Regions from separate parts of the Kocuria sp. CPCC 205261 genome, predicted to be linked through region 3. Evidence: riboswitches for the same ligand, from Rfam matches in the RefSeq annotation. Region 3 holds a riboswitch; each other region holds the start of a gene.

Region 1 (5,757 bases), on a different contig from region 3:
ACGACCTCGTGACCATCCACGGGACCGTGAACGTGCGGGACATGCTCGACCGGTTCGACCTCCTGGTGCTCCCGAGCTACAACGAGGGCCAGCCGATCGTGGTGCTCGAGGCCATGGCCGCGGGCATCCCCACCGTGGGTTCGGACGTGGGTGGCATGAGCCAGCTCGTGGGCGACGACCTGGTGACCCCCGACGGCCGTACGTGGGGACCGTGCGGTGAACTGCTCGCACCCGGTGACATCGTGGCCATGGCGGACAAGGTCCAGGCCGTGATCGGGAACGTGGATCGTTACCGCTCCTACAGCACCAACGCCCGCGGCCGCGTGGAGGACTTTTTCCAGCTCCACGAGGTCATGTCCTCCTACAACAAGATCTACCGGATGCTCGGCAACATGGGTGAGAAGCGCAACTTCGAGTACTCGGACCTGCGTCAACCGGCGCTCGAGGCGCCGTTGGCGGGCGCGGGCGAGTGAGCGGTGTCGGCGCCTGGATCCGGTACGGGGGCCCGATCAGCTCCGAGCAGCTCGACTTCGCCGCGCAGCACTACCGGGCGGCGATCCTGCAGCCGTGGGAGACGGCGGCGGCCGCGGACCTCAAACGGCGCCGCCCGGACATGACGGTGCTGTGCTACAAGTGCCTGTCCTCGACCCGCAGTTACGAACCGGGCCCGATCCACAGTTCCGGGGTCTCGTACGCCGAGGCCCCGGACCGGTGGTTCGCGCGGCGCCTGGACGGTGAACGCATCGAGTGGGCCCGCTACGGCGGACACTGGCAGATGACCGTGTGGTCGCCCGAGTACCGCGAGCGCTGGGTGCGCAACGTCGTGGCCGAGCTGCGGGATTCGCCGTTCGACGGCGTGATGGCGGACAACGACGTGTTCGACGACTACTACGGCCTGGACCTGCCCATCCGTCATGCCCGGACGATGGCGGATTTCCGCGACGGCGCGGGCGAATTGGTGCATGCCGCGGGCACGGCTCTGAACGAGGTCGGTAAGATCCTGGTCCCGAACATCGCGGAATCGCGGCGCGAGCCCGGCCGCTGGGCGAGCCACGCGGCCTACGGCGGCGGATTCGAGGAGGTGTGGCTGGGTTTCAGCCCGGTGGACCTGTTCGACCCGGAGACCACCGAGGCGCAGCTGCCCCAGGCGGACGGGCCGGGCATCAGCATCCTGCGGGTGCCCACGGACGGCGACGACGACCACCCCAATGTCGAGTACGGTCTGGCCGCGTTCTGGATCTTCGGGGCGGGCCGCGGCGCGTACGCGGCCACGGCGCACGACGACTACAGCCGCACCCAGCACACCGCGCAGCTCGATTGGGATCTCGGCGCGCCGGTGCAGGACCCCGTGCGCCGCGGTCACACGTGGTGGCGCGAGTTCACGCACGGCTGGGCCGCGGTGAACTTCAACGCCGACCGCCGACGACGCCGCCGCGTCCGGGTGCCGCGCGGCATGGTCGACGTCCGGGGTCGGGCGGCGGGGTCCCACCTGGTGCTGCAGCCCCGCCGCGGGGTGGTGCTGCGGCGGGGGTGAGCCCACCGGGGGTGCGGGGCATCGCGTGCCGGACGCCCGTCCGGCACGCGTGTGCGCCGGACATGTTGTCTCTGGCCGCGCCGTGTGAGGCCCGGGCGCGAGGTGACACCCCGTCGGCGCATCGTGATGGAATCACCCCATGAGCCCAATACCTCGTCCGCGCCCGTTCACCCAGGTCGACGTCTTCTCCCGGGAGCCCTATCTGGGCAACCCGGTGGCGGTCATCCTGGATGGCACCGATCTCACCGACGACGCCATGGCCCGCTTCGCGCGCTGGACCAACCTGTCCGAGACCACGTTCGTGCTCCCACCCACGGACCCGGACGCCGACTACCGGCTGCGCATCTGGACCCCGGACCGTGAACTGCCGTTCGCCGGTCACCCCACCCTGGGCTCGGCCCACGCATGGCTCACCGCGGGCAACACCGCGCGTGCCAAGGACGTCATCGTCCAGGAATGCGCCGCGGGCCTCGTGCGGATCCGCCCCTCCGACGACGGCGCACTGACCTTCGAGGCCCCACCCACCGACCGCACGGGAGACCTGGGCCCGGAATTGCTCGGGGGCGTAACCGCGGCCCTGGGCCTGCGGGACGAGCAGGTCGTCGCCCATCAGTGGGTCGACAACGGCCCCGGCTGGGCTGCGCTGCTTCTGGCCGGCGCCGAGGACGTCCTGGCGATCGAGCCCGACCTTCCCGCTCTCCACGGCGCCAAGATCGGCGTGGTGGGTCCCCACCCGCAGAGCAGCCCGCACCAGTTCGAGGTCCGCGCCTTCGTGGGTGGGACCGGCGGGTACGAGGACCCCGTCACGGGAAGCCTCAACGCGAGCCTGGCCCAGTGGCTCATCCGTACGGACCGGGCGCCCGCGAACTACATCGCCCGACAGGGCACCCGCATGGGACGCAGCGGCCTCGTGACCGTGACGTCGGACGGGGACCACGTGTTCGTGGGCGGACACTGCACCGCGTGCATCGACGGGACGGTGCTGCTGTGAACCCCCCGGGCACCGAGCAGGGCGCGTCCCTGCACCTGGTCTTCGACGGCAACTGCGGGTTCTGCACGCGCTGCGTGGGATGGGCCCGGACACTGGACCGCCATGACCGGATCGCCCTGCACGCCTACCAGGTCCCCGGCGTACTGGAGCGGTTCGGACTGACGAATGCGGAGGGCAACGCGTCGGTGTGGGCCGTCCTATCCCGTTCCGGTGAGCGATCCTCGGGGGCGCACGCGGTGGCCGTGACCCTGGACACCGCCCTGGGCATCCGGGTGTTCGAGCCGTTCTACCGGTTACCGCCCGTGCGGTGGGTCCAGGACCGCGTGTACCGGTGGGTGGCCGATCACCGGGGGAAGTTCCCCGGTGTCACCCCGTGGTGCCAGCAGCACCCCGGGCAGTGCGGGACCCCGTAACGGTTCCGCTCCGCGTACCGAGCGAGCCGTGCCACCCGCGCGACGGCAAGACACTGCGGCGCCATGACTCCATGACTCCGCCCCGACGCGCACCACCCCACCGAACACGTCGCCACCCGAGCGGTGCCATCCCACCGCGGCGCCGCCGCTCCACCGCGTTCAAAGATCGAGTCTCACCCGGGCAGCGTGTCCCGCAGCGCCCGCGCCGCCGCGGTGACGTCCTGCGCATCGGTCACGGCCCGCACGACCACGATGCGCGAGGCACCCGTGTCGAGCACGGACGGCAACCGCGCGGTGTCGACCCCGCCGATCGCGAAGAAGGGCTTGTCCCCCGCGTGCTGAGCGGCGTAGCGCGGCAGCTCGAGCCCCACGGCCGCGCGACCCGGCTTGGTGGGGGTCTCCCACACGGGCCCGGTGCAGAAGTAGTCGAGCCCGGCGTCGGCCACGGCGGCGTCCACCTGGGCCGGGGAGTGACAGGACCGCCCGATCACCACGTCGTCCCCCAGGACCCGCCGAGCCTGCGCGGTGGTGAGATCGCCCTGGCCCACGTGGAACACGTCCGCGCCGGTGAGCAGCGCGACGTCCGCGCGGTCGTTGACGGCGAAGAGTGCGCCGTGCTCACGGGCGACGTCGGCGAGCACCTCGATGGCCTCAATCTCCGCGGCAGCCTCGAGGGATTTGTCCCGCAACTGGATGATGTCCACCCCGCCCTCGTACGCGGCGTGCAGAAATTCGCGCAGGTCACCGCGCTCGTGGCGCGCCGTGACGCACACGTACAGTCGCGCGTTCTCAAGGGCGGCGCGGCGCCCGGTACCCGTCTGGCTCGTGTGTCCCATGCGGCCATCGTGGCACGAACCGCGCGCCCGCGGACACCTCGCCCGATCAGCCCGCCGCGAAGTCCCCCTGCGTTCCACAGCTAGGGGTGATTAGACTGGCAGGGCCGTTCGTCGCCGTTCGACGAACTCCACGGGAGTCCGCACACGTTGGCAACAACCACCGCAGCGGGCTGAGAGGGCGTGAGCCGCCGACCGGATCACCTGATGCGGATCATGCCGCCGGAGGGAGGAACAATGCCCGAGCACCTCGGTGACCACGTGGTCGTGGCCGGAGCTGGTCTCGTGGGCCTGGCCACGGCCTTCGAACTACGACGCCGCGGGGCCGCCGTGACCGTCGTCGATCCCCGCCCGGCGTGGGGCGCCACCCGCGCGGCCGCGGGCATGCTCGCACCGATCGCCGAGACCCAGTACGGCCAGGAGCGCCTCTACCCCCTCATGCGCGCCTCCGCCGCGGAGTACCCGGATTTCGTGGAGCGCGTCACCGCGGCCACGGGCCTGCCCACGGGTTACCGCACCGAGGAGACGCTCGTGGTGGCCGCCGACGCCGCGGACGCCCGGTCCCTCTCCGACCTCGCCTCCCACCAGATCGCCTCCGGGATGGACGTGCAGGAGATCTCCACGCGCGAGGCCCGGCACCTGGAACCGGCCCTCGCACCGCGGTTGAGCGGCGCGGTGCGCATCGTCTCCGACCGCCAGGTGGACCCCCGGATGCTCGCGGCCGCCCTGGTGGAGACCCTGAACTGCCCGCACCTGACCACCATCGGGGACGTCCCCGACGCCGGACCGGCGCAGTGGCTGACCTCCCGCGTGGACACCGTGCTGACGTCCCGCAGGGAACCCCGGCAGGCCACGGGCGTGCAGGTGGACTCCGGTGAGGTGATCCCCGCGGACGCCGTGGTCGTGGCCACCGGGCTGACCGCCAACACCATGGGCGGGCTGCCCGAGGGACTCGACCTCCGATTGCGCCCGGTGTTCGGGGACATCCTGCGGTTGCGGGTTCCCGAGACCGCCCTGGCCCCCGGGGAATCGCATTTGCTCACGCGCACGGTGCGCGCCCAGGTCCTGGGTCGGCCCGTGTACATGGTCCCCCGCGAGGACCGCACCCTGGTGCTGGGCGCCACGAGCCGTGAGGACGGGCGCGAATCCGTGCTCGCCGGTGGCGTGCACCAACTGCTGCGGGACGCGCGCACCGTGGTCCCCGCGATCGACGACTGCGACGTCCTGGAGATGATGGCCCGCGCCCGCCCGGGAACCTCCGACGACCTGCCGTACGTGGGGAAGACCTCGGTGGCCGGGCTCGTGATCAGCACGGGTCACTTCCGTCACGGCATTCTGCTGACCCCCGTGGCGTCCCGGCTCGCGGCGGAGCTCGTGACCGGCGTCCTGGACCCGCTCGCGGACCACGAGTCCGACGCCGCGTTCCTCGCCGACACCGACCCGGCCCGGCACTCGAACCCCGCCCCCGAGGCCCCGTTCACCACACCCGAGAGCTATCCCCAGATGCATGGAGGACTCGAATGATCGCGCCCGAGCCCACAGACAATTCCTCCACGGCCGTCGTGAACGGCTCCCCCGTGACGGTGACCCCGGGGTTGACGGTCGCGAGCGCCGTCGTCGACCTCACGGGCCGCGAGATCACACCCGAGGGCACCGCCGCGGACGGTCATCCCCTGGGGATCGCCGTGGCGGTGGACGACGCCGTAATCCCCCGCTCCCTGTGGGCCACGACCCCCGTGGAAGCGGGTCAATCCGTCGAGATCGTCACCGCGGTGCAGGGAGGCTGAACATGACCACGCACGGAACCCCCCTGACCGTGGCCGGGGTGGAGCTCTCGTCCCGGCTGATCATGGGTACCGGGGGCCTCACCGATTTCGCAATGCTCGAACGGGCCCTGCTGGCCTCCGGGACGGAACTGACCACGGTGGCCCTGCGCCGCTTCGCGCCCGGCCCCGCCTCGCCAGCGGGCGCGCAAGCATCCGGCAC
Region 2 (5,757 bases), on a different contig from region 3:
GCCCGCGGTGCGCAGCGTGCCCTCCAGGGAGACCACCAGGAACGGCAGGGCCACGAACGTCTGGGCGAGCACGACGGCCGCGGTGGTGAACGCGATGTCCACGCCCGCCGAGGACAGGGGGCCGCCCAGGAAACCCATGCGTCCAAAGGTGTACAGCAGCGCGATACCGCCCACCACGGGTGGCAGCACGAGCGGCAGCAGCACCAGCGAGCGCAGGAGCGTGAGGCCGCGCACGGTGGAACGGGCCAGGACCAGGGCAAGCGGGCCCCCCAGCACCAGGCACAGCGCCGTGGACGCGACCGCGGTGCGAAGGCTCAACCACAGCGCGGCGAGCGAGGACTCGCTCGTGAGCAACTCCCCCAGGTGCACCCAGTCGATGCGCAGCACCATGCCGAGCAAGGGCAACAGGATGACCAGCGCCCCCGCCACCGCCGGGACCAGGACCCACCGGGGGGTCGTGACGAACCCGCGCGTCACGGTGCGCCGAAGCCCGCGTCCTCCAGGACCTTCCGGCCCTCGTCACCCTGGACGAGGTCCACGAACTGCCGGGCGAGCTCCGGCTCCGCGGAATCCTTGAGGGCGACCACGGGGTAGTTGTTGACCGCCTGATCCGTGCGCGGGATCTCGACGGTCGTGACCCTGTCCTTCGCGGACTTGGCATCCGTGACGTACACGATCCCCGCGTCCGCCTGCCCGGAGGTCACCTTGCCGAGCACGTCCGTGACCGCGTTCTCCTGGCTCACGGGGTGGAGCGCGACACCGTTGGCCTTCTCGATCTCCTGCGTGGCTGCACCGCACGGTACCTCCGGGGCACACGTGACCAGCTTGACGTCCCGGTCCACCACGTCCCGGAAGGAGGTGATGTCCGCGGGGTTGTCCTTGGGTACCGCGAGGGTGAGCACATTGGTCGCGAACACGCTCGGCTCCCCCGCGGCCAGGCCCGCGTCCGTGAGCTTCTTCATGTTCTTCTGATCGGCGGAGGCGAAGACGTCCGCGGGGGCGCCCTCGGTCAGCTGTTGCACGAGCCCGGACGAGCCTCCGTAGTTCATGCTGACCTTCACCCCCGGGTGCGCCGCCTCGAACGTGCGCGCGAGCTCGTCGAAGGAATGGGTCAGCGAGGCCGCCGCGGACACCCGCAGGGTCGTCTCCTGATCGGACGACGACGCCGCGTCCCCTCCCCCGTCCGACGCTCCCGCACATCCGGAGAGCGCCACCGCGCTCACCGCGCAAGCCAGGGCGCGCATGCGTGTCGCCGCGCGCCCCATCACTTGCGCCCCTCGGTCTCGACGATGACCGCGGTGGACTTCACCACGGCCGTGGCCACGGACCCCGGTTCCAGCCCCAGGTCACGCACCGCTTCCGTGCTCATGAGCGAGACGATCCGGTGCGGGCCGCACTGCAGCTCCACCTGGGACATCACGGGATCGGAGGTCACGGCGGTCACGAGTCCCACGAGGCGGTTGCGCGCCGAACTGTTCACCCCGGCGGGATCCTGAGGGCTCACGGCGTTGTCGCGCGCGTATGCCGCGAGTTCGGCGCCGTCCACCACGGCGTACCCCGCGGAATCCTTGTGCCCGGTGAGCGTGCCCTGCTCGATCCACCGCCGGACGGTGTCATCGCTGACGCCCACGAAGGTCGCGGCCTGGGAGATACGGAGGTGGGTCATGGGAGGAGTTTATCCGCATCTGCGGAACCACGGCCGTGTTTGAACCGCACTTGCGTAGTGTTGACCTGACACGCGACGACGCCGCGCGGACCGGGCCGCGCGGCGTCGTCGTCCCCTACAGGGCTCATTCGTGGGAGAACCGCGCCTTACGCTTCTCCGCGAACGCGGACATGCCCTCCTTCTGGTCCGCGGTGGAGAACAGCCCGTGGAAGACCCGCCGCTCGTGCTGGACGCCGGCCCACAACCCGGACTCGTACGCGGCATTGACGGTCTCGACCGCGTGCTGGGCCGCGGGCTTGGACATCTCCGCGATCTTTCCGGCGACCTCCAGGGCGGTGTCCATGAGCTCGTCCGCTGCGACCACGCGGGAGACCAGACCGGAACGCTCGGCTTCCTCGGCGCGCATCTGCCGTCCGGTGAGGATCATGTCCATGGCCTTGGCCTTGCCCACGGCGCGGGTGAGGCGCTGGGTGCCGCCCATCCCGGGGATCACACCCAGGGCGATCTCGGGCTGACCGAACACTGCAGTGTCCGCGGCGAGGATCAGATCGCACATCATCGCGAGCTCGCACCCACCGCCGAGCGCGTAACCGGCCACCGCGGCGATCTTGGGGGTGCGCAGCCGGGCGAAAGCGTCCCACCCCGCGAAGAAGTCCTCGTGGTACATATCGGACGCGGACTTGCCGGACATCTCCTTGATGTCAGCACCGGCCGCGAAGGCCTTCTCCGAACCTGCGAGGATCAGCGCGCCGATCCCCGAGTCACGGTCCAGCTCGGTCGCGGCGGCCACCACGTCCCGCATGGTCTGTTCGTTCAGCGCGTTCAGTGCCTTGGGACGGTTCAGGGTGATGACACCCACGCGTCCCTCGCGGCGGACTTCAATGGTCTCGTAGGAGTTCTCGTTCATGTGATCAGCATCTCATAGGTCCTCCGGGGGGCGGGTCCGAGCGTGGGGGCCCAGCGCCGGCCTCCGTCCTCCGTCCTCCGGGCCACGGGACGGGCCGGCGGTAGGCCCCTGTCCCCGCGGGAACCGGCCACTAGCATGGACGCATGCGTGAATTGCAAGCACAGATCATTGCCGAGCTCGGCGTCTCTCCGCAGATCGATCCGGAGCGGGAGGCCCAACGCCGCGTCGACTTCCTGAGCGACTACCTCAAGGCCACGCACACCGCGGGGTTCGTCCTGGGGATCAGCGGCGGCGTGGACTCCACCCTGGCCGGGCGCCTGGCCCAGCTCGCGGTCGAGAAACTGCGCGAGGACGAGATCAAGGCCGAGTTCGTGGCCATGCGACTGCCTCACGGGATCCAGCACGACGAGGCCGACGCCCAGGCGGCGCTCGAATTCATTCAACCGGACCGGGTCATCACGTACGACGTCGCGCCGGCCGTCCGCGGTTTCGAGTCCGCCTACGGTGCCGCGACCGGTGAGCAGCTCACCGATTTCACCCGTGGTAACACCAAGGCCCGCGTGCGTATGACGGCGCAGTACGCGGTGGGCGGGGACCACAACCTGCTGGTGATCGGCACGGATCACGCGGCGGAATCGGTCACCGGGTTCTTCACCAAGTTCGGCGACGGCGGCGCGGACGTCCTGCCCCTGGGCGGGCTGAACAAACGGCAGAACCGCCAGGTGCTCGCGTACCTGGGAGCCTCCGAGCAACTCGTGGGCAAGGTCCCCACCGCGGACCTCCTGGACGAGAACCCCGGGCGCACGGACGAGGACGAGCTGGGCCTGCGCTACGACGACATCGATGACTTCCTCGAGGGCAAGGACGTCCCCGAGGAGGTGGCCCGCAAGATCGAAAGCACGTTCCTGCGCACCCGCCACAAGCGCACGGTCCCGGTGACCCCGGCGGACGAGTGGTGGCGGGAGGGCTGATCCTCCCCGCCCGCGCGATACCCAAGGGGACGACCCTGGCCTGACTGCGCTGGACAACCGCATTGGCCATGCCCGCCGACGGCCTGCGCCGTGCGCGACCCCGGTCCGGACCCCTGTGCTTAGACTGGGCCCAGTGACACGGGGTGCCGCTGCACGTTCCCACGACCCACCGGGCCGGGGAGCCCTGGAGGCAATGGCTGAGATGACACCCGTCGAACCTGTCCAGTTAGTACTGGCGAAGGGATGTCACGGTGGCACCGCACGGGTGGCGCACCGCGTTCTTCGCCGTGAGCCACAGGAGTGAGCATGCGGATCGACACCACCATCGTCCTGATCACCGGAGGAGCCCGGGGTCTGGGTGAACACCTCAGCCGAGCCTTCGCCCGCGAAGGCGCCCGGGTGGTCGTGAACTACCACGCGAGCGAGGACCGCGCCCGCTCACTGGTGCGCGAACTCGGTGAGGACAAGGTCATTGCCGTTCGGGCGGACGTGACCGATGCCGGGCAGGTGCAGGAGATGGTGGCACTCGCCCAGGACCATTTCGGCGCGCCCATCACGGTGGCCGTGAACAACGCGCTGGTGGACTTCAGCTTCAACGGGGACGCCCGCCCCTCGCTCGAAAACCTCGCCGCCGAGGATCTTTCCCAGCAGTTCACCGGCGCGGTCGTGGGCGGACTCAACGTGATCCAGGCGGTCGTCCCGGGGATGCGCCGGTCCGGACACGGGCGCATCATCAACATCGGCACCAATCTCTTCCAGAACCCCGTGGTCCCCTACCACGACTACACCGCAGCCAAGGCCGCCCTGCTCTCCCTCACACGTACGGCGGCCAAGGACCTGGGGGCCCTGGGCATCACCGTGAACATGATCTCCGGTGGCCTGCTACGCACCACGGACGCGAGTGCCGCTACCCCGGCCGAAGTCTTCGACGCCATTGCCGCCGGTACGCCCCTGGGTCGGGTCACCACCCCGGAGGAGTTCGCGGACACCGCCCTCTTCTTCGCCTCCGACTGGTCCCGCGGCGTCACCGGGCAGAACCTCGTGGTCGACGGTGGACTGGTGATGGACTGACATGGCCGCCCCGCACGACACCGCGCGGACCCCGTCCGCCGCCCCTGCGGCGTCCACCCGTCCCGCCCAGGTGAACCAGCCGCCCGGGACACCCGCCCGGACGCTGCGCCTCAACGCCTTCCTCTACGGGGCCGGCCACCACCAGGCCGCGTGGCGCGCGCCGGGCTCCCCGGTGCACCGCCTCACGGACATCGCCTACTACGAGGAGCTCGCGCGGACTGCCGAACGCGGTCTGTTCGACGCGGTGTTCTTCGCGGACGGGCACAGCGTGGGTGACGTCTCCGGCGGGCCCCGCTGGAGCCTGGAACCCCTGACAGCGCTGTCCGCGATGGCGCGGGCCACCGAGCGCGTCGGCCTGGTTGCACGGTGTCCACCACGTTCTTCACCCCGTTCCACGCGGCCAGGATGCTCGCGTCCTTGGACCACATCTCGGGCGGGCGAGCGGGGTGGAACGTGGTGACCTCCATGTGGGATGCGGAAGCCCGCAACCACGGCTACCGGGCCATGCCGCCCAAGGACGAGCGCTACGAACGCGCCCGCGAGTTCGTGGAGGTGGCCCGCGCCCTGTGGGCCAGCTGGGACGAGGACGCCGTCACCGCGGACCCCGAGGGCCAGTGGGCGGACCCCTCCAAGCTGCACCGCCTGGACCACGAGGGCCGCCACTTCCTGGTGGACGGACCCCTCACGGTCCCGCGCTCCCCGCAGGGGGAACCGGTCCTCTTCCAAGCGGGTGCCTCCGGGCCCGGCAAGGCACTCGCGGCCGACTTTGCAGAGGGGATCTACGCCGTGGCCTACGATCTGCCCGCCGCGCAGGAGTACTACGCGGCGGTGAAGGCCGAAGTGGCCCGCGCCGGGCGTGATCCCGGTTCCGTGATCGTGATGCCCGGTCTGGTCACGTACGTGGGCCGCACGCACGAAGAGGCCCTCGAGAAGCAGGCCCGCGTGGACCGTTTGCTCCCTGTGGAGCAGTCGCTCGCACAGCTCTCCACGTTCGTGGAGCAGGACTGCGCGCAGTGGGACCTAGATGCGCCCGTGCCCACGCTGCCGCCCCTGGAGGAGTTCACCGGTCCGCAGGGCCGCTACAGCACCATCCTGCGGATCATCGAGGCCGAGCGCCCCACGGTCCGCCAGTTGCTCGGCCG
Region 3 (5,757 bases):
ACGCTTCTTGTAACCGGTCTTGTTCTTGTACTTCATGATCGAGATCTTGGGACCGCGCAGGTCCTCGACGATCTCGGCGGTGACCTTGACGTTCGCCAGGGTCTTGGAGTCGGAGGTGACCTTGTCCCCATCGACCAGCAGCAGCGCAGGAAGCTCTACGGTGCTGCCTGCCTCGCCGGCGACGCGGTCAAGGGTCACGAGGTCTCCGATGGAAACCTTCTCCTGGCGGCCGCCTGCGCGGACAATCGCGTACACCACTTGGGAACTCACTTCTCTCGACATCTATGGACTACGTGTGTGGGTCGGGCGTACTCCTGGAGGACTGCGAATGTCGAGACATCACGCCGCGGTGATCCATGACCGACCGCATTCTCCGCGTGGCTATCGCATCGATTCAGGATGTTCGCCCGAGTGTGCCGCAACCTGGTGCGTGAACTGGATATGACACACACCGGCGCTCGGCACCGACACCCCAGCCTACCCGATCACCCGAAGTCATGCCAGTTGCGCCGCGGCGCGCCGCTCGCCCTCCGGCGACGTCGCCGGGGTCGTCTGCGCGAAGAAGGCCAGCTCGAGCGCGCACGCCCGGTGGAACGCGCGGCGCATGTGCTCCCGGGTGGCCGGGTCCGCGTGGGCGGCCTCCCGGTCCACGATCTCGCGCACCGACTCGGTCGCGGTCTGGAAGTCCGGATCGTCGTACGTGCTGAGCCAGTCGGCGAACGGGTGCTGCGGTCCCGCGACGCGGGCACGACGGGTGAGCTCCGCACCCACGTGGGCGTAGAGCCAGTAGCACGGCAGGATCGCGGCGGAGCCCACCGCGAAGCCGTCCTGACCCGTGCGCGCCAGCAGGAAGTCCGCGTAACTGCTCGTGACGTCACTCGGCGGCATGGGCTCCCGGTCCCCGAGCCGGGCGCGATGCAGCGCGGACTCGACCGAGACCACGGAGGCCGACGCCGCGGCGAAGTGTTCGCGCGCACGCTCGTCCGGGGCGGAGGCCGCGAGCAGGGCCAGCGCCCGGGAGTAGTACTGCAGATATTGCATGTCCTGGTCCAGGTACAGCTCGAACTCGCCCGGGTCCAGGGTGCCGTCCCCGAGGCCCCGGATGAACGCCAGGGCGGCAATGCGTTCACGCACCGGGGCGCTCTCCTCCCACAGTTCATCGGTGAACCGGGGGCCCTCGGATTCCGCGGCGGCCGTCATCACGAACGCCGGATCCGTGACGAGGTGCTGGACGTGGTGCATGTGGTGCACGGGACCGTTGCCGTGACCCACGTGCAACTCGTCCGCGCCGCGCAGTGCACCGCGCAACCATGTGCGGGCCGTGCGGATCGCCTCGGGCCAGTCCCCGGTCCGCGCCACGACCGTGGCCACCGCGGAGGACAGCGAGCACCCGGTGCCGTGGGTGTTACGCGTGTGCACCCTGCGACCCTCGAACAACGCGGCGGGTTCGTCCTGACCGGGGAGCAACAGGGCGTCCGGGGTCGTGTCCCCGGCCAAGTGGCCACCCTTCACGAGGACCCGGGTATGGAACGCCGCCGCGACCGCGCGTCCCTGCTCGAGCGCCTCGTCCCAGGTCGCGGCCACGGGGCGCTCGGCCAGCACCGCGAGTTCCGGGAGGTTGGGGGTGATCAGATTCGCGTGGGGCAGCAGCTCCCGCAGGGCCCGTTCGGCGTCCGGACGCAGCAATCGCCCACCGGCCGTGGCGACCATGACGGGGTCGATCACGACCACGGGTGCGCGCCCCACCATGAGCCAGTCCCGGACCGTGTCGATGACCTCCACGGAGCCGAGCATCCCCACCTTGATCGCATCCAGGGTGACGTCCCCGGCGACCGCATCCAGCTGGTCCCGCAGGACCTGGACGGGTGGGGTGTGTACGCTCACGACGCCCCGGGTGTTCTGGGCGACCACTGCGGTGATCACACTCAGCCCGTACCCGCCCAGTGCGGCGATGGATTTCAGGTCCGCGGCGTGACCCGCCCCGCCCGTGGGATCGGTTCCGGCAATCGAGAGGACGCGGGGTATGGCGGTAGAAGGCGTGGTGTCCACGACAATCCCTTCGCTAGTACGAGCTAGATCAGGTTCGACGGGTGTGTTCTCAGCCGCAGTGCGCAGCACCCCGTGTGTGTGTCCCCGATCATGCCACAGGGGCACCCGGAATCCCGGGTGCCCCTGCGGTGCTCGCGTGGCGACGGATCCAGCCGCCGGTCACTCAGTCCTGCTTGCCGGTCATCGTGATGTCCTGAGCCTTGATGCCCACACCCACGATGGTGGGCTGGTCACCGGACGCCGCGGGGGCCACGGCCCCGGCCTCCGCGGTGAAACGGCTGACCTGCCGTTCCTGCGTGTACTCGTGGGTCTCCACGCTCGCGGTTCCGGGCGCGGCCGCCGGCGCCACGGCACGCCGCGACCCACGACGCCGTCGGGCCGGAGCCGCCGGCGCCTCCGCCGGCCGGTTCCCGCCAGCGGACGACGCTGCCCCGGAAGTCTGCTGCTGCGCGGCACTCGTCTGCCCTGCACTGGATTGCGCAGTCCCGGAGTTCGACGGCGCGTGTCCGGCGGCCGACCGCTTCGACACCGCCTCCCGCGGCTGGGACGCGGCGTCCGCATCCTGAACGGCACCCTCGGTCGAGGTTTCGTCCTCGCCCGCATCCGTGAACGCGGCGCTCAGCGAATCCAGGGACAGGGCCTCCTGGGTGCCCTCGCTCCCCCGCTGCTCAGACTGCCCGTGGGGCAGTTCGATGACCTCGCCGTGAATCGTGAGGCTCGCGGACGAGTCCCCACCGGAACGGTCCTCGGACCGGGAATCCCCGCGCGAGTCGTTCCCGGAACCGTCCCGGCCGGAACCGTCGTTCTGCACGGCGTTGTCCTCGCCCTGCTGACCGCGACCGCGGCTGCGCTTGCCGCGGCGCTTGCGGCGACGGCGCCCGCCCTCGGACTCCCCGTGGGAGTTCTCGGACGCGTGCTCCCCGCCCTGCTGACCGCGGGAGGTCTGCTGCTCCTGGGAACCGGTGTCCTCGGCCTGCCCGCCCCCGGACTGCGGTGCGGTGCCCTGGGAAGCATTCCGTGCGGCGTCGTCGGACTCGTCGTGGGAGGAGGCCGCGGCGATGTTCGCCAACGCCGTGCGGGTGGCCTCCACGCGCGCCTGGTCCGGCTCGTCCGAACCGTGGTGCTGGTTGCCGTTCCTGGGCTTGTCCTGCGCACCGTTGTGCTGCTTGTTGCGCGAACGCTTACGCTCGTGTCGAGTGCCGCGCTGGTCGGAGGGAGCCGCGCCGGAGCGGCCCTTCAAGGGGTGGTCGTGGACCACGACGCCGCGGCCCGCGCATTCCTCGCACGGCTCGGAGAAGACCTCGAGCAACCCCGTACCCATGCGCTTGCGCGTCATCTGCACGAGACCCAGGGAGGTCACCTCGGCCACCTGGTGCTTCGTGCGGTCCCGGCCCAGGCACTCCACGAGCCGGCGCAGTACGAGATCGCGGTTGGACTCCAGAACCATGTCGATGAAGTCCACCACGATGATCCCGCCGATATCCCGCAACCGCAGTTGCCGCACGATCTCCTCGGCGGCTTCGAGGTTGTTCTTGGTCACGGTCTCCTCGAGGTTGCCCCCGGAGCCCGTGAACTTGCCGGTGTTGACGTCCACCACGGTCATGGCCTCGGTGCGGTCGATCACGAGCGATCCGCCGGAGGGCAGGAAGACCTTGCGCTCGAGGGCCTTCTGGATCTGCTCCTCCACGCGCATGTGCTCGAAGAGGTCGTCATCGCCGGTCCAGCGCTCGAGGCGGTCCAGCAGGTCGGGCGCCACGTAGGTCACGTAAGCCTCGATGTTGTCCCACGCCTGCTCGCCCTGGACCACCATGGCGGTGAAATCCTCGTTGAAGACGTCCCGCACGGTCTTGATGGTCAGGTCCGGTTCCGCGTACAGCATCTCCGGGGCCAGCGTCTTGGTGGACTTGGCCTTGTCCTGGATCTGCTCCCACTGCGAGCGCAGCCGGTTGATGTCGTTGGTCAGCTCGGTCTCGGAGGCACCCTCCGCCGCAGTGCGCACGATCACGCCCGCGCCCTCCGGCAACCGGTCCTTGAGGATCTTCTTCAGCCGCTGGCGCTCCACGTCCGGGAGCTTGCGGGAGATCCCCGTCATGGAACCGCCCGGGACGTAGACGAGGTAGCGACCGGGCAGGGACACCTGGCTCGTGAGCCGAGCACCTTTGTGCCCCACGGGGTCCTTGGTGACCTGCACGAGCACGGTGTCCCCGGACTTCAGGGCGTTCTCGATCTTGCGGGGCTTGCTGCCCAGCTCGGCGGCGTCCCAGTCCACCTCACCGGCGTAGAGCACGGCGTTGCGGCCGCGGCCGATGTCCACGAAGGCGGCCTCCATGGACGGCAGCACGTTCTGCACCTTGCCCACGTACACGTTGCCGATCAGCGAGTCCTGCTGGGTGTGCGAGACGAAGTGCTCGGCAAGGATCCCGTCCTCGAGCACACCGATCTGGATCCGGTCGTCCTTCTGCCGCACGAGCATCTTGCGCTCCACGGATTCGCGCCGGGCCAGGAACTCGGCCTCGGTGATCACGTGGCGGCGGCGGCCGAACTGCCGGGACTCACGACGACGCTGACGCTTGGCCTCGAGCCGCGTGGAGCCCTTGACCCCGGTCACCTCGTCGCTGCCCGTGCCCTCACCGGCACCGCGCGGGGCGCGGACCCGGGTCACCGAGCCGTCGGACTCGTCCACGAGTTCCATGTCCTCGTCACCGCGACGCCGCCGGCGACGCCGCTTGCTCGTGACCTCGCCGGACTTGTCGTCCTCGCTGTCCACGTCGTCCTCGCTGTTCACGTCCTTGCGTGCGGCCCGCTCGGCCTCGCGCTGGGCGTCGCGTTCCTTGGCGGCCTCGCGCAGTCGGGCAGCCTGCTCCTCGGCGGCACGGCGGATCTCGTCCGGGTCCGGGGCATGGAACATGAGGGAGGCGCCGGGACCGAAGGCCCCGAAGTTCTCCTGGGTGCTGGGCTGGTCGTTCGCGGACTCCTCGGCCTGTACAGTCTGCGCGTCCGTCTGTTCCGAGGTGTCGGTCTGCTCGTCGCTCGCCTCGGCCGAGCCGGTTCCTTCGCCGGCCTGCGTCGTCTGCTCGGGCCCGTCGGCGCGCAGAGCGGCCTGCTCATCCGTCTCGCGGGCGCGCTCAGCGGCGTCACCGGCTGCGTCCTCGACATCGAGCGCGATCTCGTCCTCGATACTCTCCGCGGGCTGCTCGGCCTCGGGGATCTCGGCCACTGGGATCTCGCGCGCGGGCGTGTCCGCAACGCCAGCATCGTCGGAAGCGGTGGCCGCGGAATCGGACGTCCCCGGATCCTCGGCGGGCGCGTCGGTCGTCGCGGGTTGCCCGGTAGCGGTCTCGGCGGGCACGGCGGCGTCGGGCTCGGAATGGGGAACGGCGGCGTCGTCGGCCGGTGCATCAGGCGTGACGGCGGGATCGGTGGTGGTGCTGTCCTCGACGGGGGTGGTGGCGGCAGTCTCGAGGGGTGACTGTTCCGCGTTGTCCTTCTCAGGTTCCATGTGAAGTTGTGCTCCTGCTCGGGACACCGCCCGCACCCGGGCCCAAGGTGTGCTCGGTCGGTCGAGCCGGTGTTTGCCACGCGGCCGCCGGAAGTCAAAGTCGTACTCGCGGGCGCGGCGTGTGTCACGCGCACTGTCCGCGAGCCGGCGGATGCCCGAGTCGCTGGGTCCGTGGGGACCGCGAACTTGCCCCGCTCCGGACGCGCTCG
Region 4 (5,757 bases), on a different contig from region 3:
CATCTTCTACCCCACGTTCCTGTTGCTGGTCGCGGGTGTGTCCCACGCGTTCCTCGCGGGTGACCTCTTCAACCTCTACGTGGGCTTCGAGATCCTGTTGACCGCCTCCTACGTCCTGCTCACCATGGGTGGCACGGCGCAGCGGATCCGCGCGGGCGTGACCTACGTGGTCGTCTCGGTGATCTCCTCGATCCTGTTCCTGATCTCCCTGGGGATGATCTACGGCGCCACCGCCACCGTGAACATGGCGGACCTGTCCGTGAAGCTCGCGGACCTGCCGCAGGGCACCCAGATGCAGTTGCATCTGATGCTGCTGATCGCGTTCGGTGTCAAGGCCGCGATCTTCCCGCTGTCCTTCTGGCTGCCCGACTCCTACCCGACCGCGTCCGCACCGGTGACCGCGGTGTTCGCGGGCCTGTTGACCAAGGTGGGCGTCTACTCGATCATCCGCACCGAGACCCTGTTGTTCCCCGGGACGCAGATCAAAGATCTGCTGATGTGGGTCGCGTTGCTGACCATGATCGTGGGCATCCTGGGCGCGCTCGCCCAGATCGACATCAAACGTATGCTCTCGTTCACGCTGATCAGTCACATCGGCTACATGATCTTCGGCATCGCACTGGGCACGCAGGCCGCCCTGGCGGCGGTGGTCTACTACATCGCGCACCACATCGTGATCCAGACCAGCCTGTTCCTGGTCGCCGGGCTGATCGAGCGCCGCGGTGGCTCCACCAACGTGGACCGCCTCGCCGGGATGCTCAGGATCTCCCCGCTGCTGGGGGTGCTGTACATGATCCCGGCCCTGAACCTGGGCGGCATCCCGCCGTTCTCGGGCTTCCTGGGCAAGGTGGCCCTCCTGGAGGCCGGTGTCGAGGCCGGGACGTGGCTGAGCTACCTACTCGTGGGCGTGTCCGTGTTCGTCTCGCTGCTCACGCTCATGGCCCTGATCCGCGTGTGGAACCGCGTGTTCCTGCGCAACGTGGACGACGCCGAGTACCCGGACCCCGTGCTGCGCGCCACCACCGCGGAGGGCCGCCGCCCCCGCACGTCCCGCGCGGTGGCGGGCAAGTCCGGCAGCCGCTTCTCCGGCCGGTCCCCCGTGGTGCTGCTGCCCGGGACCATGGTGGGCGCGACCACCGCGCTCGTGGCGGTGGGTGTGGCACTCACGGTCTTCGCCGGGCCGCTGTTCGATCTCGCGGACAACGCGTCCGAGAACCTGATCAATCCGGATCGATACGTCAATGCCGTGCTGGCCCCCGTGGGTCCCGGTGGTGTGAGCGAGGAGGGCCGATGAGTACGTCCCCGATGCAGCGACGCTCCCGGAACTCCTTGCGGGCCGAGCTGCCCCTGATCCTGTGGCTCGTGGTCGTGTGGGGGGCCCTGTGGGGTGACTGGAGCGTGGGCAACCTGGTCTTCGGGTTGATCCTCGCGGTGTTCGTGACCCGCACGCTCACGCTGCCCCCGGTGCGGTTGTCCGGGCGGTTCAACGTCCTGCATTTCGCGCTGTTCGTGGTCACGTTCATCTGGCAGGTGGCCCGGGCCAGCATCCACGTGTTCGGTGTCGCGCTCATGCAGGGCCCCAAGGTGCACAACGCGGTGCTGCGGGTGAAGCTGCGGCAGAACAACGACCTGCTCATGACGGCCGTGGGTCACACCATGGCGCTGATCCCGGGCTCGCTCGTGGTGGAGGTGGATCGCGGCAACGGGATCCTGTACTTCCACGTGCTGGACGTCTCCACGCCGGAGGAAGCGGAGTCGTTCCGGGAGTCCGCGCTTAATATCGAGGCGGCGTGGATCAAGATCATGGGCTCCAAGGAGGACCTCGCGACACTGGAGGCCTCGGGTGGCGCGGGCGGCGCGGACGCCTCCGGCGCCGTCGCGTCGCCGACCACCAAGATGAACAAGGCCCTGGACGGCCGTGGGGAGGAGCGGCCATGACCATGTTTGACGTCGCCGTGTGGGTGTGCGGTGCGATTCTCACCGTGGCGGCCGCGGGCACGATCTACCGGCTGGCCAAGGGCCCGTCCCTGTTGGACCGGGTGATCGCCACGGACGTGTTGCTCGCGATCGTGGGTGCGGGTCTCGCCATCGAGATGGTGTACAACCACCACTCCAGCAACATCATCCTGCTCGTGATCATCTCCCTGGTGGGCTTCCTGGGGTCTGTGACGGTCGCGCGCAATGTGGGGTTGGAGCGCTCATGAACTGGCACACCGTCCTGGACGTCATCGCGCTGCTGTGCCTCGTGGGGGGGTCCCTCATGTCCCTGGCCGCGGCGGTGGGTTTGGTGCGCTTCCCCGATCTGCTCTCGCGCATGCACGCCGGCACCAAACCCCAGGTCCTGGGGTTGCTCCTGCTGCTCACGGCCGTGGCGATCGAGAGCGGCAATCCCGGCATGATCCCGCTGATGATCCTCGCGTGGCTGTTCCAGCTGCTCACGGTGCCCGTGTCCGCGCACATGGTGGGCCGCGCCGCCTACCGCTCCAAGCACCTGAACCAGAAGAACCTCGTGGAGGACGAGCTGCGCGAGGTCGTCGCTCGCGCCGGCGAGGAAGAATCTCGCTGAGGACGTAATTCTCGGTGGGACCGGGTTCCTTCCGCCCCGTCGCGCCCGGCGCTTCGTATGCTGGGCAACGAGCACGACGTCGTCGGCCGCCCGGTGCCGCCGGCACCCACAAGACAAGGAGAACCTCATGAACAAGGTAATGGACATTTTCGGCACGGTGGCGTCCCTGGGTGGTGTGGCCCTGGCCAACAAGGGTCTGTCCGCGGTGTGGAAGCAGGTCACCGGCAACGAGCCCCCCGCCAAGAACCCGGACCCGGACGAGGCCTGGACCGACATCATCATCTGGGCCGTGATCACCGGTGTTGTGGGCACCGTCATCAAGGTGGGGATCTCCCGCCAGGTGGCCAAGTTCGAGTCCAAGGACTCCGATCCCTCCCGCAGCTCCCAGAGCGAGATCTGAGCCGGCGGGTCCCGCGCCCCCCTGTACGGGTGGGCCGGGGCCGCGTAGGACGCACGTACGACGGCGGGTGGCCGGGCACGAGAGATGCCCGGCCACCCGCCGTCGTGGTCTAGACTGGCGTCTCAACGACAGGGGAGCGCCACCGCGGCGCTGAGAGTGCGCGTGAGCGCAGACCCTCGAACCTGATCCGGCTCGTACCGGCGCTAGGGAGTCGAGTATCTCAAGGACCCGCTCGCAACGGCGGGTGGTGTTCTTCCCCTCCTGGGATCTTCAGGAGGATTCAGCATGACGCAGGTCGGTAACACCCCCACCCGTACACCGCGCGCAAGCGGCTACCGCAGCTCGTCGTGGCGGGTCGTGGACATCGTGGTCACCGCCGTATTGGCCGCGGTGTGCGCCGTGATCTTCTGGATGTGGTCCAACCTCCTGTACCCGGCGGTCTCGGCGGGCACGGTGGCCTACCCGCCGTCCGCGGGGCTCATCGCGGGGGGCTGGCTCGTGGCGGGTACCCTGGGCGCCCTGATCATCCGCAAACCGGGCGCGGCTCTGTTCTGCGAGTTGCTCGCGGCCGTGATCGAGGGCTTCCTGGGAACGCATTTCGGGTGGCTCGTGGTGCTCTCCGGTCTGGTGCAGGGCCTCGGTGTGGAGGTCGTGTTCCTCCTGACCCGTTACCGCCGGTTCGGTCCCGTGACCGCGGCGATCGGTGGGGCGGTATCCGGGCTGTTCCTGGGCGTGAGCGAGAACATCATGTACAACTTCGAGTGGGCTCTGGATCAGCAGGTCGTCTACGCGGCGCTGACCACGCTCTCCGGGGCCGTGATCGCAGGGTTGCTCATGTGGGCCGTGATGAGGGCCCTGCAGGCCACGGGTGTCCTCGGAGCACTGGCCTCCGGCGCCGTGCGCCGATGACCGCGGAACCGACCGTGCAACTCACGGGCGCGCGGGTGGTCCTGGAGGGGTTCGGATGGCATCACCCCGGCCGCGAGACGCCCAGTCTGGTGGACCTGGACCTGATCATCGAGCCCGGCGAACGTGTCCTGCTCCTGGGCCCGTCCGGGGCGGGCAAGTCCACGCTCCTGCAGGCGCTCGCCGGTGTGGACCAGGACCCTGACGGCCGCTCCGCATCGGGCGGGTTGAGCGTCGGGGGTGTCGACCCGCGCGACGCCCGCGGCGCGGTGGGCTTCATGCACCAGGACCCCGAGACGCAGGTGGTCCTGTCGCGCGTGGGGGACGACGTCGCGTTCGGCCTCGAGAACCTCGCCGTCCCCCGCGAGCGGATCTGGCCGCGTGTGCGGGAAGCGCTCGCGCGCACGGGTCTGGATCTCCCGCTCGACCACCCCACCACGGCGCTGTCCGGGGGGCAGAAACAACGTCTCGCGCTCGCCGGGACCCTGGCCATGTGCCCGCGGCTGCTGTTGCTGGACGAACCCACGGCGAGCGTGGACCACGAGGGGGCGCAGCAGCTGTGCCGCGCCGTGGCCGATGCGGTGCGCGAGGACGGGACCACCCTTGTGGTCGTGGAGCACAGGGTGGCCCTGTGGGAACCGGTCGTGGACCGTGTGATCGTGCTGGCCGACGACGGTCGGGTGGCCTTCGACGGCCCCGCGCAGCAGACCCTGCAGGACGCCCGGGACCTGCTGCAGCACCAGGGTACGTGGGTCCCCGGCTGGGTGCCGCGCACTCGCACTCCCGTGCATGCCTCGAATGGCATGGATCCCGCGGTACGGCAGACGGCTGCCTCCGCGGGGCCACACGGCATCACGCCGCCCGCTGTGCCTACGGAGAATGCGCCGGCCGCGTCGCCCATGAGGGCTTCGGATGTCGCGCAGTCTGCGCAGGATACGGGTGGTTTCACCACCGTGCCCGCCGCCGTCGCACCGGGCACCACCTTGTTGAGCGCACGCGATCTCGCCGTGTCCCGGAGCCAACCGGGACGGCGGGCGCTCGCGCGGCGGCGTCGTCGGGCGCTCGCCGCGTGGCGGCGCGGGGAAGCGTACCCGGAGCCGGACGTGCGCACGGGGGCGGCGCCGGCGGCCGAGAACATCACCGTGGACGTCCGCGCGGGGCACGCGCTGGCCGTCACAGGCGTCAACGGCGCCGGGAAGTCCACCCTCGCGCTGACCCTCGCCGGACTGCTGCTGCCCGTGCGCGGCACCGTGTGGGCCACGGACGCCCTCGCGACCGACGCGCCCGCTGATCCCTCCCTGTGGGACGGCGCGGAACTGGTCTCCCGCGTGGGCACCGTGTTCCAGCATCCCGAACACCAGTTCCTGCGCCCCACCGTGCGCGAGGAACTCGAGTTCGGTCCCCGGCAACGACGACGCCGCGTGGGCCGTCGCGATGCGCGCGTCACCGACGCGATGGCGGACGCGGACGACGCCCGGGTGGCCGAGCTGCTGCGACGGCTGCGCCTCGAGGAGCTCGCCGAGGCCAACCCGTTCACCCTGTCCGGCGGGCAGAAGCGGCGGCTGTCCGTGGGCACCGTCCTGGCGGCGTCCCCGCGCGTGCTGATCCTGGACGAACCCACGTTCGGTCAGGACGCCCGGACCTGGAAGGAGCTCGTGGACCTGTTGGTCGAGGAGCTGGACGGGGGCACGGCCGTGGTGGTCGTGACCCACGACCGGGATCTGGTCGCGGCCCTGGGTGCGCACGAGCTGAGGCTCGGCTCATGAGCACGGTCGCGAGCGTGCTGCCCGCCGTGGCCCGCGCGGGATTGCTCGCCCGGACGAATGCCGTGGTGAAACTGCTCGGGGCTCTCGTGATCACGGCGGTGCTCGTGGTCAGCGCGGAC

Evidence for each region. A riboswitch is a leader RNA that binds a small molecule or an ion and turns the genes downstream of it on or off. The one in region 3 is predicted to bind thiamine pyrophosphate.
Region 1: it holds a riboswitch for thiamine pyrophosphate, as region 3 does, so the genes downstream of both, thiO (glycine oxidase ThiO) here and RF646_RS05155 (bifunctional hydroxymethylpyrimidine kinase/phosphomethylpyrimidine kinase) in region 3, are expected to answer to the same signal.
Region 2: it holds a riboswitch for thiamine pyrophosphate, as region 3 does, so the genes downstream of both, RF646_RS11030 (3-oxoacyl-ACP reductase) here and RF646_RS05155 (bifunctional hydroxymethylpyrimidine kinase/phosphomethylpyrimidine kinase) in region 3, are expected to answer to the same signal.
Region 4: it holds a riboswitch for thiamine pyrophosphate, as region 3 does, so the genes downstream of both, RF646_RS02610 (ECF transporter S component) here and RF646_RS05155 (bifunctional hydroxymethylpyrimidine kinase/phosphomethylpyrimidine kinase) in region 3, are expected to answer to the same signal.

The regions. Positions count from the first base shown of each region.
Region 1 covers NZ_JAVKPU010000001.1:500,080-505,836, forward strand. Annotated here, with positions in the region: gene pelF (GT4 family glycosyltransferase PelF) at 1-473, shown strand, start outside; gene RF646_RS02315 (putative glycoside hydrolase) at 470-1,534, shown strand; gene RF646_RS02320 (PhzF family phenazine biosynthesis protein) at 1,674-2,525, shown strand; gene RF646_RS02325 (thiol-disulfide oxidoreductase DCC family protein) at 2,522-2,938, shown strand; gene thiE (thiamine phosphate synthase) at 3,112-3,774, opposite strand; TPP riboswitch at 3,895-4,019, shown strand; gene thiO (glycine oxidase ThiO) at 4,009-5,295, shown strand; gene thiS (sulfur carrier protein ThiS) at 5,292-5,558, shown strand; gene RF646_RS02345 (thiazole synthase) at 5,561-5,757, shown strand, end outside.
Region 2 covers NZ_JAVKPU010000011.1:46,392-52,148, reverse strand. Annotated here, with positions in the region: gene RF646_RS11055 (ABC transporter permease) at 1-477, opposite strand, end outside; gene modA (molybdate ABC transporter substrate-binding protein) at 474-1,244, opposite strand; gene RF646_RS11045 (molybdopterin-binding protein) at 1,265-1,666, opposite strand; gene RF646_RS11040 (enoyl-CoA hydratase) at 1,791-2,573, opposite strand; gene nadE (ammonia-dependent NAD(+) synthetase) at 2,717-3,544, shown strand; TPP riboswitch at 3,674-3,805, shown strand; gene RF646_RS11030 (3-oxoacyl-ACP reductase) at 3,851-4,615, shown strand; partial or broken gene RF646_RS11025 (LLM class flavin-dependent oxidoreductase) at 4,686-5,757, shown strand, end outside.
Region 3 covers NZ_JAVKPU010000003.1:171,858-177,614, forward strand. Annotated here, with positions in the region: gene rplU (50S ribosomal protein L21) at 1-258, opposite strand, end outside; gene RF646_RS05155 (bifunctional hydroxymethylpyrimidine kinase/phosphomethylpyrimidine kinase) at 496-2,049, opposite strand; TPP riboswitch at 2,037-2,132, opposite strand; gene RF646_RS05160 (Rne/Rng family ribonuclease) at 2,213-5,548, opposite strand.
Region 4 covers NZ_JAVKPU010000001.1:560,996-566,752, reverse strand. Annotated here, with positions in the region: gene RF646_RS02635 (Na+/H+ antiporter subunit D) at 1-1,294, shown strand, start outside; gene RF646_RS02630 (Na+/H+ antiporter subunit E) at 1,291-1,938, shown strand; gene RF646_RS02625 (monovalent cation/H+ antiporter complex subunit F) at 1,935-2,204, shown strand; gene mnhG (monovalent cation/H(+) antiporter subunit G) at 2,201-2,566, shown strand; gene RF646_RS02615 (DUF4235 domain-containing protein) at 2,694-2,966, shown strand; TPP riboswitch at 3,087-3,193, shown strand; gene RF646_RS02610 (ECF transporter S component) at 3,252-3,875, shown strand; gene RF646_RS02605 (ABC transporter ATP-binding protein) at 3,872-5,638, shown strand; gene RF646_RS02600 (energy-coupling factor transporter transmembrane protein EcfT) at 5,635-5,757, shown strand, end outside.